One region of the Actinoplanes sp. NPDC051405 genome, then DNA from elsewhere that is predicted to be linked to it. Evidence: riboswitches for the same ligand, from Rfam matches in the RefSeq annotation. Region 1 holds a riboswitch; the other holds the start of a gene.
The links. A riboswitch is a leader RNA that binds a small molecule or an ion and turns the genes downstream of it on or off. The one in region 1 is predicted to bind thiamine pyrophosphate.
Positions count from the first base shown of each region.

Region 2: it holds a riboswitch for thiamine pyrophosphate, as region 1 does, so the genes downstream of both, ACZ6S4_RS42525 (ECF transporter S component) here and thiE (thiamine phosphate synthase) in region 1, are expected to answer to the same signal.

Region 1 covers NZ_JBVJIR010000023.1:3,546-10,792, reverse strand. Annotated here, with positions in the region: gene thiD (bifunctional hydroxymethylpyrimidine kinase/phosphomethylpyrimidine kinase) at 1-46, opposite strand, end outside; partial or broken gene ACZ6S4_RS37785 (thiamine phosphate synthase) at 169-792, opposite strand; gene ACZ6S4_RS37780 (thiazole synthase) at 786-1,526, opposite strand; gene thiS (sulfur carrier protein ThiS) at 1,528-1,725, opposite strand; gene thiO (glycine oxidase ThiO) at 1,722-2,759, opposite strand; gene thiE (thiamine phosphate synthase) at 2,756-3,379, opposite strand; TPP riboswitch at 3,394-3,505, opposite strand; gene ACZ6S4_RS37760 (DinB family protein) at 3,650-4,162, shown strand; gene ACZ6S4_RS37755 (ABC-F family ATP-binding cassette domain-containing protein) at 4,166-5,821, opposite strand; gene ACZ6S4_RS37750 (class I SAM-dependent methyltransferase) at 5,853-6,467, opposite strand; gene ACZ6S4_RS37745 (hypothetical protein) at 6,576-7,247, shown strand, end outside.
Region 2 covers NZ_JBVJIR010000032.1:31,300-38,546, reverse strand. Annotated here, with positions in the region: gene ACZ6S4_RS42555 (metal ABC transporter permease) at 1-716, shown strand, start outside; gene ACZ6S4_RS42550 (ArsR/SmtB family transcription factor) at 713-1,030, shown strand; gene ACZ6S4_RS42545 (Fur family transcriptional regulator) at 1,027-1,434, shown strand; gene ACZ6S4_RS42540 (hypothetical protein) at 1,465-2,070, shown strand; gene ACZ6S4_RS42535 (DUF6328 family protein) at 2,048-2,593, opposite strand; gene ACZ6S4_RS42530 (alpha/beta fold hydrolase) at 2,641-3,456, opposite strand; TPP riboswitch at 3,532-3,636, shown strand; gene ACZ6S4_RS42525 (ECF transporter S component) at 3,710-4,282, shown strand; gene ACZ6S4_RS42520 (ABC transporter ATP-binding protein) at 4,285-5,682, shown strand; gene ACZ6S4_RS42515 (energy-coupling factor transporter transmembrane component T family protein) at 5,679-6,482, shown strand; gene ACZ6S4_RS42510 (RDD family protein) at 6,629-7,129, shown strand.

The DNA of each region.
Region 1 (7,247 bases):
CCCCGCTGTCCGACCCGGCGATGGTCAACACCACCCGCGGCGTCACGCCCACACCCCCGCCCCGGCCTGCGACCCGCTCCCGCCCGTCGTGCCCGCGCTTCCGCCGGCGTTGGGCGTCATGCCCGCTGTCCAATCACTGCTCATGCCCCGGCCTTGAGCGACATCCCGGTCCGGTGTCCCGCCCTCGCCGTGGCCGGCGCTTCGTCCGAAGCCGCGTCGCGCCTCCACCGCCTCCGCGAAGGCCCGCGCCAGGGTCCGGGTCACCGATTCGGGGTCGCCCGCGCCCATCACCACACCCAGCACCGCGATCCCGCTCGCCCCGGCAGCCGCGCAAGCGGCCGCGCGCTGCGCCGAGTGCACCCCGCCGAGAGCCAGCCACGGCATCCCACCGGCCAGTGCCGCCGCCCGGTCCGGCCTCAGCGCGGGCCCATACCCAGGCTTGGTGGGCGTGGGGTACACCGGCGACAACGTCACGTAGTCCGCAGTAGACAGCTCCGGCGCCCCATGACAGGAACGGCCGACCAGGCCGACACCCGGCGGCACGGGGTCGGTGGCCGACAGGTGCACGGCGTCGCCGCCGAGCGGATCAGGGCCCGCGATCACGAGTCGTCCCACCGGAACCACCGCGCGCAGACTCTCCGCGAGGGCGTACCTTTCGGCGTACCCCAGATCTTTGTCGCGCAGGATGACCCACTCGGCGCCGCCGCGGACCGCGGCCGCGACCACCTCGACGAGCGGCCGCGCCGCGAGCCGGCGGTCGGTGAGCACGACGATGCCGGACGGGATCACCATGCCGGCCGCCCCTCGTCCGATGTGGACGCCAGCGCGTGGTAGCGCTTGGGGATCCGGCCGGCGCCGAAGGCCAGCCGCCCGGCCTCGACGGCGTGCCGCATCGCCGCGGCCATCCGCGCCGGATCGACGGCCCGGGTGACAGCACTGGCGATCAGTACGGCGTCACAGCCCAGCTCCATGGCCAGCGCCGCATCCGAGGCAGTGCCGATGCCCGCGTCCAGCACCACCGGCACGTCCACGCTGTCGCGGATGAGCCGGATATAATGGGGGTTGGAGATGCCCAGTCCCGACCCGATCGGCGCCCCGGCCGGCATCACCGCCGCACACCCGACGTCGGCGAGCCGGCGCGCGAGGATGGGGTCGTCGCTCGTGTACGGCAACACCTGGAACCCGTCCGCGACCAGTGTCTCGGCCGCCCGCAACAGCTCGACGCCGTCCGGCAGCAGGGTCCGTTCGTCCCCGATGACCTCCAGCTTCACCAGATCCGTCTCGAACGCGTCGCGGGCCAGGTGGGCGGCCTTCACGGCGTCGGTCGCGGTGTAGCAGCCGGCCGTGTTGGGCAGGATGCGCATGCCCAGCCGGTCGAGCATCGGCAGCAGGCCGGGACCCGCGGCGTCGACCCGGCGCAGCGCGACGGTGACCAGTTCGGTGCCCGAGGCGACGATCGCCGCCTCGAGTGCGGCGAGGCTCTCCGCGCCGCCGGTGCCCAGGATCAGCCGGGATTCGCCGAACATCTCAGCCTCCCTGCGCCGCGGTGAGAACCTCGACCCGGTCGCCGTCCCGCAGTCGGGCGGCGGGCCACGACGACCGCGGCACGACCTCCCCGTTGACGGCGACCGCGACGCCGCGCCGGGCAGTGGTCAGTTGGTCGACCAGCCCTTCGACGCTGACCACATCGACGTCGCGGGCGGCGCCGTTGACGATGACCTTCATCCGAACCTCCCCGGTGCGAACGCGTCCAGCAGTGGCGCCGACTTCCCGGTCGCCACCAGTTCGGCGATCAGATCGGCGGTGACCGGGGCGAGCAGCACCCCGTTGCGGTGGTGCCCGGCGGCGACGACCACGCCCTTGCCGTACGCGCCGAGCAACGGCGCGTTGTCGGGGGTGGCCGGCCGGTGCCGGACGAGCGTCTCGACCAGCTCGCACTCACCGAGGTCGGGCACGAGATCGGTGGCGGCGCGCAGCAGGTCGAGCACCTGCCCGGCGGTCACCGTGGCGTCCACCCGTTCCTCCTGGGTGGCGCCGACGACCACCTCACCGTCGGCGCGCGGCACGAGGTAGACGTGCCGCCCGTCGGCCCAGCCGCTGACCACGTGCCGCAGCAGTCCGGGCTCGCCGCGCAGCCGCAGTACCAGGCCTTTCACCGGCCGTACGGGTAGCCCGGTCAGTGCCGCCGTCCCGGATCCCGCCGCGACCACCACGGGTCGCGGGGCCGGGAGGTCCGCTACCCGTTCGCGCACGATCGCCGGTCCGAGGGCGGCCCGCAGCGCCGCGACAACCCGCCGCGGATCAACCTGCCGGTCGTCGGGAGCATGGGCACCGCCGCGCAGTCGTGGTGACAGCGCCGGTTCCAGCTCGCGGATGGCGCTGGGCAGCAGTGGACTCACCCCGAGGCCGTGCTCACGGCGGTACTCCCACAGCCGTCGCGCCTCGGCGAGGTCGTCGGCGGTGAGGGCGACGCTCAGGGTGCCGACCGTGTCGTAGCCGACGTCGATGCCGGTCTCGCGCCGCAGCTCAGCGGCGAAGTCCGGCCACCGCGCGGCGGAGTCGACCATAAGCTCGGTCAGCGCTTCCTGGCCGAACCCCGCCTCACCGGCCGGGGCCAGCATGCCGGCGGCCGCGTACCAGGCGCCGTCGTCGCCACCGCTGTCGTGCACGGTCACCGTCAGCCCGCGCTGCACGCACCGCCACGCGATCGAAAGCCCGATGATGCCGCCGCCGATGACCACGACATCGGTGCTGCTCATGCCAGCGCCCGCAGCAGATCCTCGGTCGCCCGGCCCGGGTCGGCCGCCGCCGCGACGGCGCCGACCACCGCGACCGCGGCGGCTCCGGCGCCGACCAGCGACCGCGCGTTGCCGGCGGTCACTCCCCCGATGGCGACGATGGGTGTGTCCGGTACGGCCGCAGCAACGGTCCCCACCGCGGCCGGCCCGAGCGGAGTCGGCAATCCGGTCTTCGTGGTGGTGGCGAAGACGGGACCGACACCGAGATACGACGCGCCGGCCCGCCGCGCTGCCCGGGCCGCAGCGACATCCCGGCAGGTCGCGCCCAGCACGCCCACGGGCCCGAGTACCTTGCGGGCCACCGCGACCGGCAGATCGGCGGCACCCACGTGCCCACCGTCCGCGCCGACCGCGAGGGCCACGTGTAACCGGTCGTTGACCAGGCATAACACGCCATGCGGGCGGCACAGCTCCAGGACGGCGTCGGCCAGGTCGTACGCGTCCCGGTCGCTGACGTCGTCCTCGACCCGGACCTGGATCGCCAGGCGCTGACACGCGTCCAGCCGCCGGGCGGCAGCGATGGCGGCGGCCACGACGACCAACGGCTGCCGGCCGTGCCGGGCGTCCGTGATGACGTGCAGGTGCGGAAAGGCAGGGCCCACAACACACTCCTCCCTGCGCCGGCATGACCCGGATCAGGTTCGACGGTCGGGGGCCGCGACAGCCCCCCTCTCAGCCCGGTGCACCGGACTCCCGTGGGGTTGGTTCCGAGCAGACGGTAACCCGCGTCCCCCCGCCCGTAAACCCCCACATCCCTCCACTGTGGGTGTTCGCGTCGTCGCTCAGTGCCCGCACGCTGCGGTGATGGGCACCCGAAATTTCGCTTCCGCCGAGCCTCACGGGTGGGCAGGATCACGGTCGTGACCGTCGATACGCGAAGTGAACCGCCGCAGGTGGCGGACGAGCGCGCCACTCTGACCGGCTTCCTCCAGCGTCAGCGCGACACCCTCGCGATGAAGTGCGCCGGGCTGACACCGGACCAGCTCCGCGAGCGGGCCGTCGCGCCGTCCGGCCTCTCCCTGCTCGGCCTGGTGCGGCACCTCACGCAGGTCGAGCGCAGCTGGTTCCGGACCGTGGTGAACGGCGAGGACTGCGCGCCGCTCTGGGCACGCCCCGGGTCCGGCGCCGTGGATTTCGACGCCACCGACGCCGACCCCGAGGAGACGTTCGCGGCCTGGCGGGCGGAATGTGTCCACTCGCGGTCCATCGTGGACGCCGCCGGATCACTCGACGACGTGGGCCACCACGGCGAGGACGCGTTCTCGTTGCGCTACGTCCTCACTCACATGATCGAGGAGTACGCGCGCCACAACGGCCACGCCGACCTGCTCCGCGAACGCCTCGACGGCGCCACCGGCGAATAGCCGCTAGCGGACGTCCCAGACCGGCTCCGGAGTCTCCACGACCTCACCGTCGCTCTGGAAGAGGATGAAACGGTCGAAGCCGCGGGTGAACCAGCGGTCGTGGGTCACCGCGATCACCGTGCCCTCGAACGCCTGCAGTCCCTCCTCCAGCGCCTCGGCCGACGCCAGGTCCAGGTTGTCCGTGGGCTCGTCGAGCAGCAGCACAGTCGCGCCGGACAGCTCCAGCAGCAGCACCAGGAAACGCGCCTGCTGGCCGCCGGACAGCGTGCCGAAGAGCTGATCGCCCTGGGCCGCCAGCTCGTAACGGTTCAGGGCCTTCATGGCACCCGCCCGGTCCATCCCGGAACGGTGGTCGTCACCCCGCCAGAGAATCTCCACCAGGGTGCGTTTCAGCAGCTCCGGCCGGTCATGCGTCTGCGAGAAGTGACCAGGGCGGACCCGGGCGCCGAGCCTCGCGACACCGTTGTGCGCCACGTGGGCCAGCGGTGCCCCGTCGACCGGCTTGTTGTCCACGTCAGGCGCGGTGCCGCCGGCCGCGAGCAGCCGCAGGAAGTGCGACTTGCCCGTGCCGTTGGCGCCCAGCACCGCGACCCGGTCGCCGTACCAGATCTCCAGGTCGAACGGGAACGTCAGATTCTCCAGCTCGAGCCCGGTGCACATCACCGCGCGTTTTCCCGTACGCCCGCCGCGCAGGTTCATCCGCAGCGACTGCTCCTTGGGCGGCAACGGCGGTGGCCCGGCCTCCTCGAACTTGCGCAACCGCGTCTGCGCCGCCTGATACCGCGACGCCAGCCCGTCGTTGTACGCCGCCTTGTTCTTCAGCGTGAAGACCAGCTCACGCAGCTTCTCGTGCTCCTCGTCCCAGCGCCGGCGCAGCTCCAGCAACCGTTCGTGGCGGTCGGAACGGGCCTCGTGCCACGACGCGAAGCCACCGGGATGCGTCCACGCGCTGCCACCCTCGACGGCCACCACCCGGCTCGCCGTCTGGGCCAGCAGCTCCCGGTCGTGCGAGACGTAGAGCACTGACTTCGACGACTCCTTGAGCCGCGCCTCGAGCCAGCGTTTGCCGGGCACGTCGAGGAAGTTGTCCGGCTCGTCGAGCAGCAGCACCTCGTCGCTGCCGCGCAGCAGCAGGTCGAGCGCGAAGCGTTTCTGCTGGCCGCCGGAGAGCGTGCGCACCGGCCGGTGCCGGACCTCCTCCCACGGCTTGCCGAGGATGGCCACGGCCACGACATCGAAGAGCACTTCGGCGTCGTAGCCACCGGCCTCGCCCCAGCCGGCGATCGCGTTGGCGTAGGCCAGCTGCGCCTTCTCGGCGTCGGGGTTGCTCTCCAGGGCGGACTGGGCCGCGGCCAGGACCGCGCCGGCGGCCCGCAGCGGCGGCGCGACCAGCGACAGGGCCAGGTCGTCGAGGGTACGGTCATCGCCGATCATCCCGATGAACTGGCGCATCACCCCGAGCCCGCCGGCCCGCGCGATGGTGCCGATCGGGGTGGACGTGTCCCCGGCGACCATCCGCAACAGCGTCGTCTTGCCGGCCCCGTTCGGCCCGACGAGCGCCACCTTCGCACCCTCGCCGACCCGGAACGACACGTCGGAGAAGAGCTCCCGGCCGTCCGGCAGCACAAATCCGACCCCTGACACGTCTACGTAACCCACGTGGGCATCCTCCCCGACGACCCGCCGGTGGTCAGCCGGTTTTTCCGGTCACCCGCAGCACCCGGAAGCCCCGCTGGCTGGCCGTACGCGTCACTTCCCAGCCCAGCGACACGAGCCAGGTGTGCAGCGAATCACCACCGAGGTTGCGGTTGATCACCAGCCAGGCCACCCCGCCGGGCGCGAGCCGGGGCAGCCAGCGTGCCATCAGCGCGCGCAGCTCGGCCTTGCCGACGTGGGTGGGCGGGTTGCTCCAGATCTGCGCGAAGGTGACGTCGTCCGGCACCTCGTCGGGGGCGGCGGCCCGCACCCGGCCGGCCAGCCCGAGGGCGGCGGCGTTCTCCGCGGTCAGCTCCCGGGCTCGGGCGTTGACGTCGATCGCGTAGACGGTGGCCTCCGGCGCCTCGCTGGCGAGCACACAGGCGATCGGGCCGTAGCCGCAGCCGAGGTCGAGCAGGGTGCCGGTGGTCGCAGCCGTGGGCAGATCGCCCTTGCGCAAGAGGACGGCGGTCCCCGGGTCGAGCCGCCCGGCGGAGAACACCCCGCCCGCGACAACCAGGTCGTAGGCCCGGCCGGCGGCGGTGAACTCGATGCGGCTCCGTTTGGCGGGCGCGGCGGGCTCGGCGCTGAAGTAATGGTCGGCGGTCACACCGCCCATCCTCCCCCAACGCCCGCGACCGCAACGACGGGAGGCCACCGGAGGGTGCCGCACACGCTGTGCGTCCATCGATCACGGTGCCCTCCTACCGTGGCCTGCATGCCTGGCGATCCGCACCCCCGCTCCGCCCACCGCGCCGGCCCGGCGGGCGGACTCGCGTCGCTGACCCCGCAGGGCCTGGTCCGCCAGGCGCAAGCGGGGCACGCCCGGGCCCGGCAGGCGATCATCCGCCAGGCCCTGGCCCGCCAGACCCGCGGCCGCCGAGCAACCGACCACCCGAGCCGGGGCCGGACCTCCACCATCGCCGCCCCCGGCGAGGAGCTGTCGCACCCGGACCTGCGGTTCTCAGGTCGGCATTGCTCGGACCCGCAGCACGCGGACCCGCAGCGCTCGGGCCGGCCGTCCTCCGGGCGGCTTTGCTCGGACCCGCAGCACGCGGACTTGCAGCGCTCGGGCCGGCCGTCCTCCGGGCGGCTTTGCTCGGACCCGCAGCACGCGGACCCGCAGCGCTCGGGCCGGCATCCGTCAGATCCGCGGCACTCGGGCCGACAGCACGCGGGGCGGGAGACCGCCGGGCTTCGGACGGTCCGGTTGCGGCCGGTCGGGCTGCAGACCGTGGTGCGGCTGGCCGCCGAGTTCCAGGCTGCCCAGGTCCGGGCGGCCAGAGTTCCGGCAACCCGTATCCCGGGGGCCCGGATCCCAGGAGCCCGATTCCTGGGCACCAGGCTTCCGGCGAGCGACCTGCCCCCGGCCGGGACTCCGGCCGTCGAG
Region 2 (7,247 bases), on a different contig from region 1:
CCCCCGTGCTCACCGCGGTGGTCGTCTCGATCATCGGGGCGATCGGGGTGGAGCTGGTCCGCGAGCGTGGCCGTACCTCCGGTGACCTGGCCCTGGCCCTGCTCTTCTACGGCGGCATCGCGGGCGGCGTGGTGCTGGTCGGGCTCTCCGAGGACAGCAGCAACGCCAACCTGATGCAGTTCCTCTTCGGCTCGCTGACCACCACGTCGCGGCAGGACCTGATCGTCATCGCGGTCCTCGGCGTCGCGGTGCTGGTCGCGATGCTGGGGCTGCGGCAGGCACTGTTCGCGGTCTGCAACGACGAGGAGTACGCCCGGGTGTCCGGGCTGCCCGTGCGTACGCTCAATCTGCTGATGGCCGTGACCACCGCGGTGACCGTCACGATCGCCATGCGCACCGTCGGCCTGCTGCTGGTCAGCGCGCTGATGGTGGTGCCGGTCGCGGCGGCCCAGCAGGTCACCCGCGGGTTCCGCAGCACGATGGCCGCGGCCATGGTGATCGGCGTGGGCTCGGCCGCCGCCGGGGTCTGGCTGGCCGGCGAGGTGGACACCGCGCCGGGCGCCACGATCGTCATCCTGGCCATCGCCGCTTTCGTCGCCGTGACCGTCGGCGCCGGGACCTGGCGGGTGTTGCGCCGCCGCTCGGCCCCGGGCCGGCAGCAGGCCGCGGCCCAGTTGGAACCGCCCGAGGTCGTGCTGCAGGCGGAGGCCCGATGAGCAGTAACGTGGCACCTGTGCCGACGAGCGGCTACGAGGCGTACGAGGCGGCCGGCGAGCTGCTGCGCGCGCTGTCCGCGCCGATCCGGGTGGCGATCGTCGCGGAGCTCGGCGCCGGCGAACGCTGCGTGCACGAGCTGGTGGAGAAGCTGGGCGCGCCGCAGCCGCTGGTCTCGCAGCACCTGCGGGTGTTGCGCGGCGCCGGCGTGGTGCGGGGTGCACGGCGGGGCCGCGAGATCGCATACTCACTCGTGGACGAACACGTCGCCCACATCGTCGCCGATGCCGTCAGCCATGCGAGGGAGGTCTCATGACGGAGGACAGCGTTGTTGTCCGCAACACCAAGCAGCGCAGTGCGGTCAGCGCCGTTCTCGCGGATGCCGAGGGCTTCAACAGCGCCCAGGAGCTGCACGCCATCCTGCGTGAGCGCGGCGAACGGGTCGGCCTGACCACGGTCTACCGCACGTTGCAGGGTCTGGCCGACGCCGGCGAGATCGACGTGATGCGCCCGCCCGGCGGCGAGCACCTCTACCGCCGGTGCAGCCAGGGCCACCACCACCATCTGGTCTGCCGGTCCTGCGGGCGGGCCGTCGAGGTGGAGGGCCCGGCGGTGGAGACCTGGGCGGACAAGGTCGCCGGCCGGCACGGCTTCGTCGACGTCTCGCACACCATGGAGATCTTCGGTACGTGCCCGGAGTGCGCGGCGAAGCGTTCCTAGCCCGCGCGTGGGACGCTGTCGCGCGTGAAGATGTACGCCGACCGGCTGCCCATCGCCGTCCGCCAGCTGCTGACCGATCTCCTGGTCGTGTTCTGGGTCTACGCCTGGATCCGGGCCGGCCTCTGGATCAACGACATGGTCGAGAAACTCGGCGTGCCAGGGCAGAAACTGCAGGAGGCGGGCACCGGGATCGCCGGCAACCTCGGCGACATCGGCGGCAAGGTGGGCCGGGTGCCGCTGGTCGGCGACGACCTCACCGCGCCGTTCAACAGCGCCGCCGACGCCGCGAAGTCGATCGCCGAGGCCGGTCGCCAGCAGCAGGAAGTCGTCGACAATCTGGCGCTGACCATGGCCCTGCTGATCATCGCCGTCCCGCTGGCGCTGGTGCTCTTCCTGTGGCTGCCGAAGCGGCTGCGCTGGATGCGCCGCGCCGCGGTGGCCGCCCAGGTGCGCTCAGAGCCGGCCGGTCAGGACCTGCTGGCGTTGCGGGCCCTGGCCAGCCGGCCGCTGAACGAGCTGGCCAAGCTGGGCCCGGACATCGCCCAGTCCTGGCGCAACGGCGACGCCGCCGCGGTGCAGGCGCTGGCCGCGCTCGAGCTCAAGGACCTCGGGCTCAAGCCCGCGAAGTCTCATTAGGTTCGGCGGCGTCCTCGGCGAACTCCTCGTCCTCCTCCTCGTCGTCATCGTCGACCCAGTTGCGGCGGGCCCACGGGACGGCGGCCCAGAAGGTCAGGAAGAAGAGCGCGGCGATGCCGGTCAGGATCAGCGCGACCCAGATGTTGGTCAGGAAGTCGGTGATCAGCAGCACGCTGCTGACCATCGAGATCAGCATGAACGCCAGGCCGCCGGTGGCCATCTTGTGCGCATAGCGGACCAGCTCGGGCTTGCGGCCCTGGCGGAACAACGCCCGGTGGAACGCCACCGGAGAGATGATCATCGCGGTGGCCGCCGCGGCTGACAGCAACGCGACGATGTAGGTGTCCTTCTGGAAGTCCGTCGTCTTCGGGAAGCCGTTGCTGAAGGGCAGAGTCAGCAGGAACGCGAAGAGGATCTGCACGCCCGTCTGAGCCACGCGCAGCTCCTGCAGCAGGTCGGCGAAATTGCGGTCCCAGCGCTGCTTCTCGGTCTCGTGCTTGCTCCGTCGCTTCTCGGCGGCCATCGAACCTCCTTCTCGGTGGACGGATGGTTGCCCGGACGTGAACGGCGTCAAACGCCGATGCGGGCCAGCGCCACGTCCGCCAGCGCGCGCGGCGCCTCCTCCGGGATCCAGTGGCCGATCCCGCGCAACGTCACCAACCGGTAGTCGGCCTCCACCCAGGTGGCGGTGGCCAGCGCGGCCGGCTTGCCGACGACCGGATCGCCGTCGCTCCACACGTACGTGGTCGGCACGGTGACCTTGCCGACCTTGGCGAGCTGACCACTGGACAGGGCGCGGTACCAGTTCAGCGCACCGGTGAGCCGGCCCGGCTCGCGCATGGCCGTGGCGTAGAGGCCGGCCCGGGCCCCGATCGGGCGCATCATCTGCCGCAGCGCCGTACCGCCGGCGCCGAGCAGCAGCCGCTCCGCGACCCGCGACCGGAACACCCCCATGTAGGCGAAGCGCAGCTTCTGCGACGGCTGGTTGTGCAGGGCGACGCCGAGGCCGCGCGGGTGCGGCACCGACACCGCGGTCAGGGTGCTGACCCGGTCGGGGTGCCGGTCGGCGAGCAACCAGCCCACCTGCGCGCCCCAGTCGTGGCCGATGACGTGCGCCCGGGCGACCCCGAGCTCGTCCAGCACCGCGACCGCGTCGGCGGTCGGCTCGTCGAGGCGGTAGTCGGCGACCGCGGGAGGGCGCGCGCCGGGTGAGTAGCCGCGCTGGTCGAGGGCGTACGTGCGCAGCCCGGCCGCGTGCAGCCGGGGCAGGATCAGGTCGAACTCACGATGGTCCTGCGGGAAACCGTGCAGCAGGAGCACGGGTGCACCGTCGGCCGGGCCGCCCTCGTACACGTCGAAGGTGAGACCTCTGGCCTTGATCCGCATGTGACGCCTCCTACGCTGTCCCGTACAGCCGTACGGTGTTAGCGTTCATCGAAACACAAGCACCGAAACAAACATGCAATCCGACAGGGGAGCGCACAGCGCTGAGAGTGCGGGTGACACCGCAGACCCTCGAACCTGATCTGGGTAATGCCAGCGCAGGGAGCTCGGTCTTTCTCCAGCCGCGCCGTGTCCGGGAGACGTCCCCGGCCACGGCGTCGCGTCTCCTCCCGGTACGAGCTGGGAGGCACATCACATGAAGCACCGTTGGCGCACCATCGACATCGTCATCGCCTCGATCATCGCGGTCGCGTTCGGGGTCATCTTCTGGGCCTGGGGCCTGCTCTGGAACGGCCCGGCGGACGCCATCCCGCTGCCCGGCCGGGCCATCCTGTACGGCGTCTGGCTGGTGCCGGCCGTTCTGGGCGCCCTGGTCATCCGCAAGCCGGGCGCGGCCTTCTACACGCTGACTCTGGCCGCCCTGGTGTCCGTCGCGCTCGGCACCAGCTGGGGCTGGACGCTGGTGCTGCAGGGACCGATCGAGGCGGCCGCGGCCGAGCTGGTCTTCGCCGCGTTCGCGTACCGGGTGTGGAACCTGCCGGTGGCGGCGCTGGCGGCGGCCGCGGCCGGGATCGCCGCGTCCGTCTACGACGCTTTCGTCTGGTACGGCGGGACGTCGTGGGCGACGTTGCGGCTGCCGTACATCGCCATCACCGCGGTCAGCGCGGTGCTGGTGGCCGGTCTGGGCAGCATCCTGCTGGTCCGGGCGCTGGCCCAGACCGGCGTGCTGGACCGCTTCGCCTCCGGTCGCGAACGCGCCGCCGTTTGACCATGGGCGAGCTGGTCCTGCGGGGGTTCGGGTGGCGGCACGCCGGTCGTAAGGCGTGGGCGGTGCGCGGGGTCGACCTGCGTGTCGCGCACGGCGAGCGGGTGCTGCTGCTCGGGCCGTCCGGGGCCGGCAAGTCCACGCTGCTGGCCGCGCTGGCCGGGCTGCTGCCCGAGGACTCCGGCGAGTCCGAGGGCACGGTCGAGATCGACGGGCTCGACCCGCGCAAGGCCCGCGAGCGGGTCGGCATCGTCTTCCAGGACCCGCAGACCCAGCTGGTCATGTCGCGCAGCGGCGACGACGTGGCGTTCGGGCTGGAGAACCGCGGTGTACCGGCCGGGGAGATCTGGCCGCGGGTCGACGAGGCGCTGCACCGGGTCGGTTTCGGCTACGGCCGGGACCGGCCGACCGCGGCGTTGTCCGGCGGTGAGCAGCAACGGCTGGCGCTGGCCGGCACCCTCGCTTTGCGCCCCGGCCTGCTGCTGCTCGACGAGCCGACCGCCAACCTCGACCCGGCCGGGGCGGCGCTGATCCGGGCCGCGGTCGCCCGCGCGCTGGGCGATGACACCACGCTGATCCTCGTCGAGCACCGGGTCGCGGAGGCGCTCACGCTCGTCGACCGGGTGGTCGTGCTGGAGCCGGGCGGCGGGGTCCGGGCCGACGGCCAGCCGGACGCGGTCTTCGCGGCGCACGGCGACCGGCTGGCGGACGAGGGGGTCTGGGTGCCGGGTCACCCGGTCGCCCCCCGCCGGGCCGTCACCGGTCCGGGTGCCCCTCTGGTACGCGCCACAGCCGCCGCCCTGCGCAACCGCCTCGCGCCCACCACGCTGACCGCCCACGAGCGCGAAGTGCTGGCGGTGACCGGCCCCAACGGCGCGGGCAAGTCCACGTTGGCGTTGCTGCTCGGCGGGCTGCTGAAGCCCACCTCGGGCACGATCGACGCCGTCCCGGGCGGGGCGCCGCACCGGTGGCGGGCGGCCGAGCTGACCACGAGGATCGGCTCGGTCTTCCAGGATCCGGAGCACCAGTTCGTCACCCACCGGGTCGCCGACGAGCTGGCGCTGGGCCCGCGCCGGATCGGGCGCCCGGAGGCCGAGGTCCGCCGGGTCGTCGACGAGCTGCTGCTACGGCTGCGGTTGGAGAAGCTGGCGGGCGCGAACCCGTACACGCTCTCCGGTGGGGAAGCGCGGCGGCTGAGCGTGGCGACAGCCCTGGCCACCGCGCCGCAGCTGCTGGTGCTGGACGAGCCGACGTTCGGCCAGGACCGGCGTACCTGGATCGAGCTGGTCGACCTGCTGGCCCGGCTGCGCGACGACGGCCACGGCATCGTCGCGGTGACCCACGACGACGACTTCGTGGCGGCCCTCGCCGGCTCCGTCCACCGCCTGGAACGGGCCGCATGACGCTCACCCTGCCGACCTTCGAGGCCAGCACCGCACCGCTCGCGCGGCGCAACCCTGTCGCCAAGCTCGCCGCCGCCCTGTTGTTCAGCGCCCCGCTGATCGCCACCCTGGATCCGCTGACCCCGACCATCGCCCTGGCCGTCGAGCTGGCGGTGCTGCCGCTGTTCGGGATGCGCTACGGCACGCTGTTCCGGCGGGCCTGGCCGCTGGTGCTCGCCGCCGGCGGCATCGTGATCACGCTGGTGCTGTTCGCGGCCGAGCGCACCGGGGCCACGGTGGCGACGCTCGGGCCGTTCGACGTGACCACCGGGGTGCTGGTCACCGCGCTGGGCATGGTGCTGCGGGTCTTCGCGATCGCGCTGCCGGGCATCATCGTGTTCGCCACCACCGACCCCACCGACCTGGCCGATGCCCTGGTGCAGAACGTGCGGGCGCCGGCCCGGTTCGCGATCGGCGCGCTGGCCGCGTTCCGGCTGGTGCCGCTGCTCGGCGAGGAGTGGCAGATGCTCAGCCTGGCCCGCCGCGCGCGGGGCATCGACGCCGGGCGCAACCCGGTGGCCAAGCTGCGGCTGTTCGTGTCGACGGCGTTCGCGCTGCTGGTGGGGGCCCTTCGGCGGGGCGGGCGGCTGGCGGTGGCGATGGACGCGCGGGGCTTCGACGCGGGCACGCCCAGGACGTACGCCCGCCGGCAGACCTTCGGCCGCGCCGACGCTGCCCTCATGATCGGCGCGACGCTGGTGTCCGCCGCCGCCCTGACCACCAGCGTCCTGTTCGGACTGTTCCGGCCGATCATCGGCTGAACGTCGGGACGCGCCACCGGCGAGGGTGGCCGAGTCCGCCCGGGTGACCTACCGCAGCCGGGTGACCACTGACTGTCCACCGGCGGTGATGCCGCGTAGCGTCACGGGCGCCACGCTGTGTAGTCGATGAAGGGCGCTGTGGACCCATGACCGATCCGCATTTCCGGGCCCCGCACGCGCCGGCCGCGGCCCACTACCCGCCGCCCGGCCGGGCCGTGCAGCCCTACGCTCCCCCGGTCCAGCACGCCCCGGCCGTCTACGCGCCCGGACCGGCCGTGGCCTGGACCCGGCCCGCGTTCGCGACGGTCAGCGCCGGCGGCCGGCTCGGGGCGGCGGTGCTGGACTTCCTGCTGATGGTGGTGACCTTCGGGATCGGCTGGCTGATCTGGTCGATGATCACCTGGAGCGACGGGCAGACCCCCGGCAAGCAGCTGCTGGGTCACGTGGTCGCCGACGCGAACACGGGCGAGGCGTTCGGCTGGGGCCGGATGTTCCTGCGCGAGTTCCTCATCGAGGGACTCCTGTTCTGGATCCCCAACATGCTCACGCTCGGCCTCTTCGGCGTCGCCGACGCCCTCATGGTCTTCCGGGCGGACGCGCGCACCCTGCACGACATGATGGCCGGCTCCGTCGTCCGGCACCGGTAGTTCGTCCCACCCGCGCCTTTTGATGCGCGGCTGTGCATGAAACCCTCCCGTGTTCGCGCACCGGTCACCCCGGCGCCATCCGGCGTTGCGGTGCGGCCGCGAGATTGGCCAGGTCATC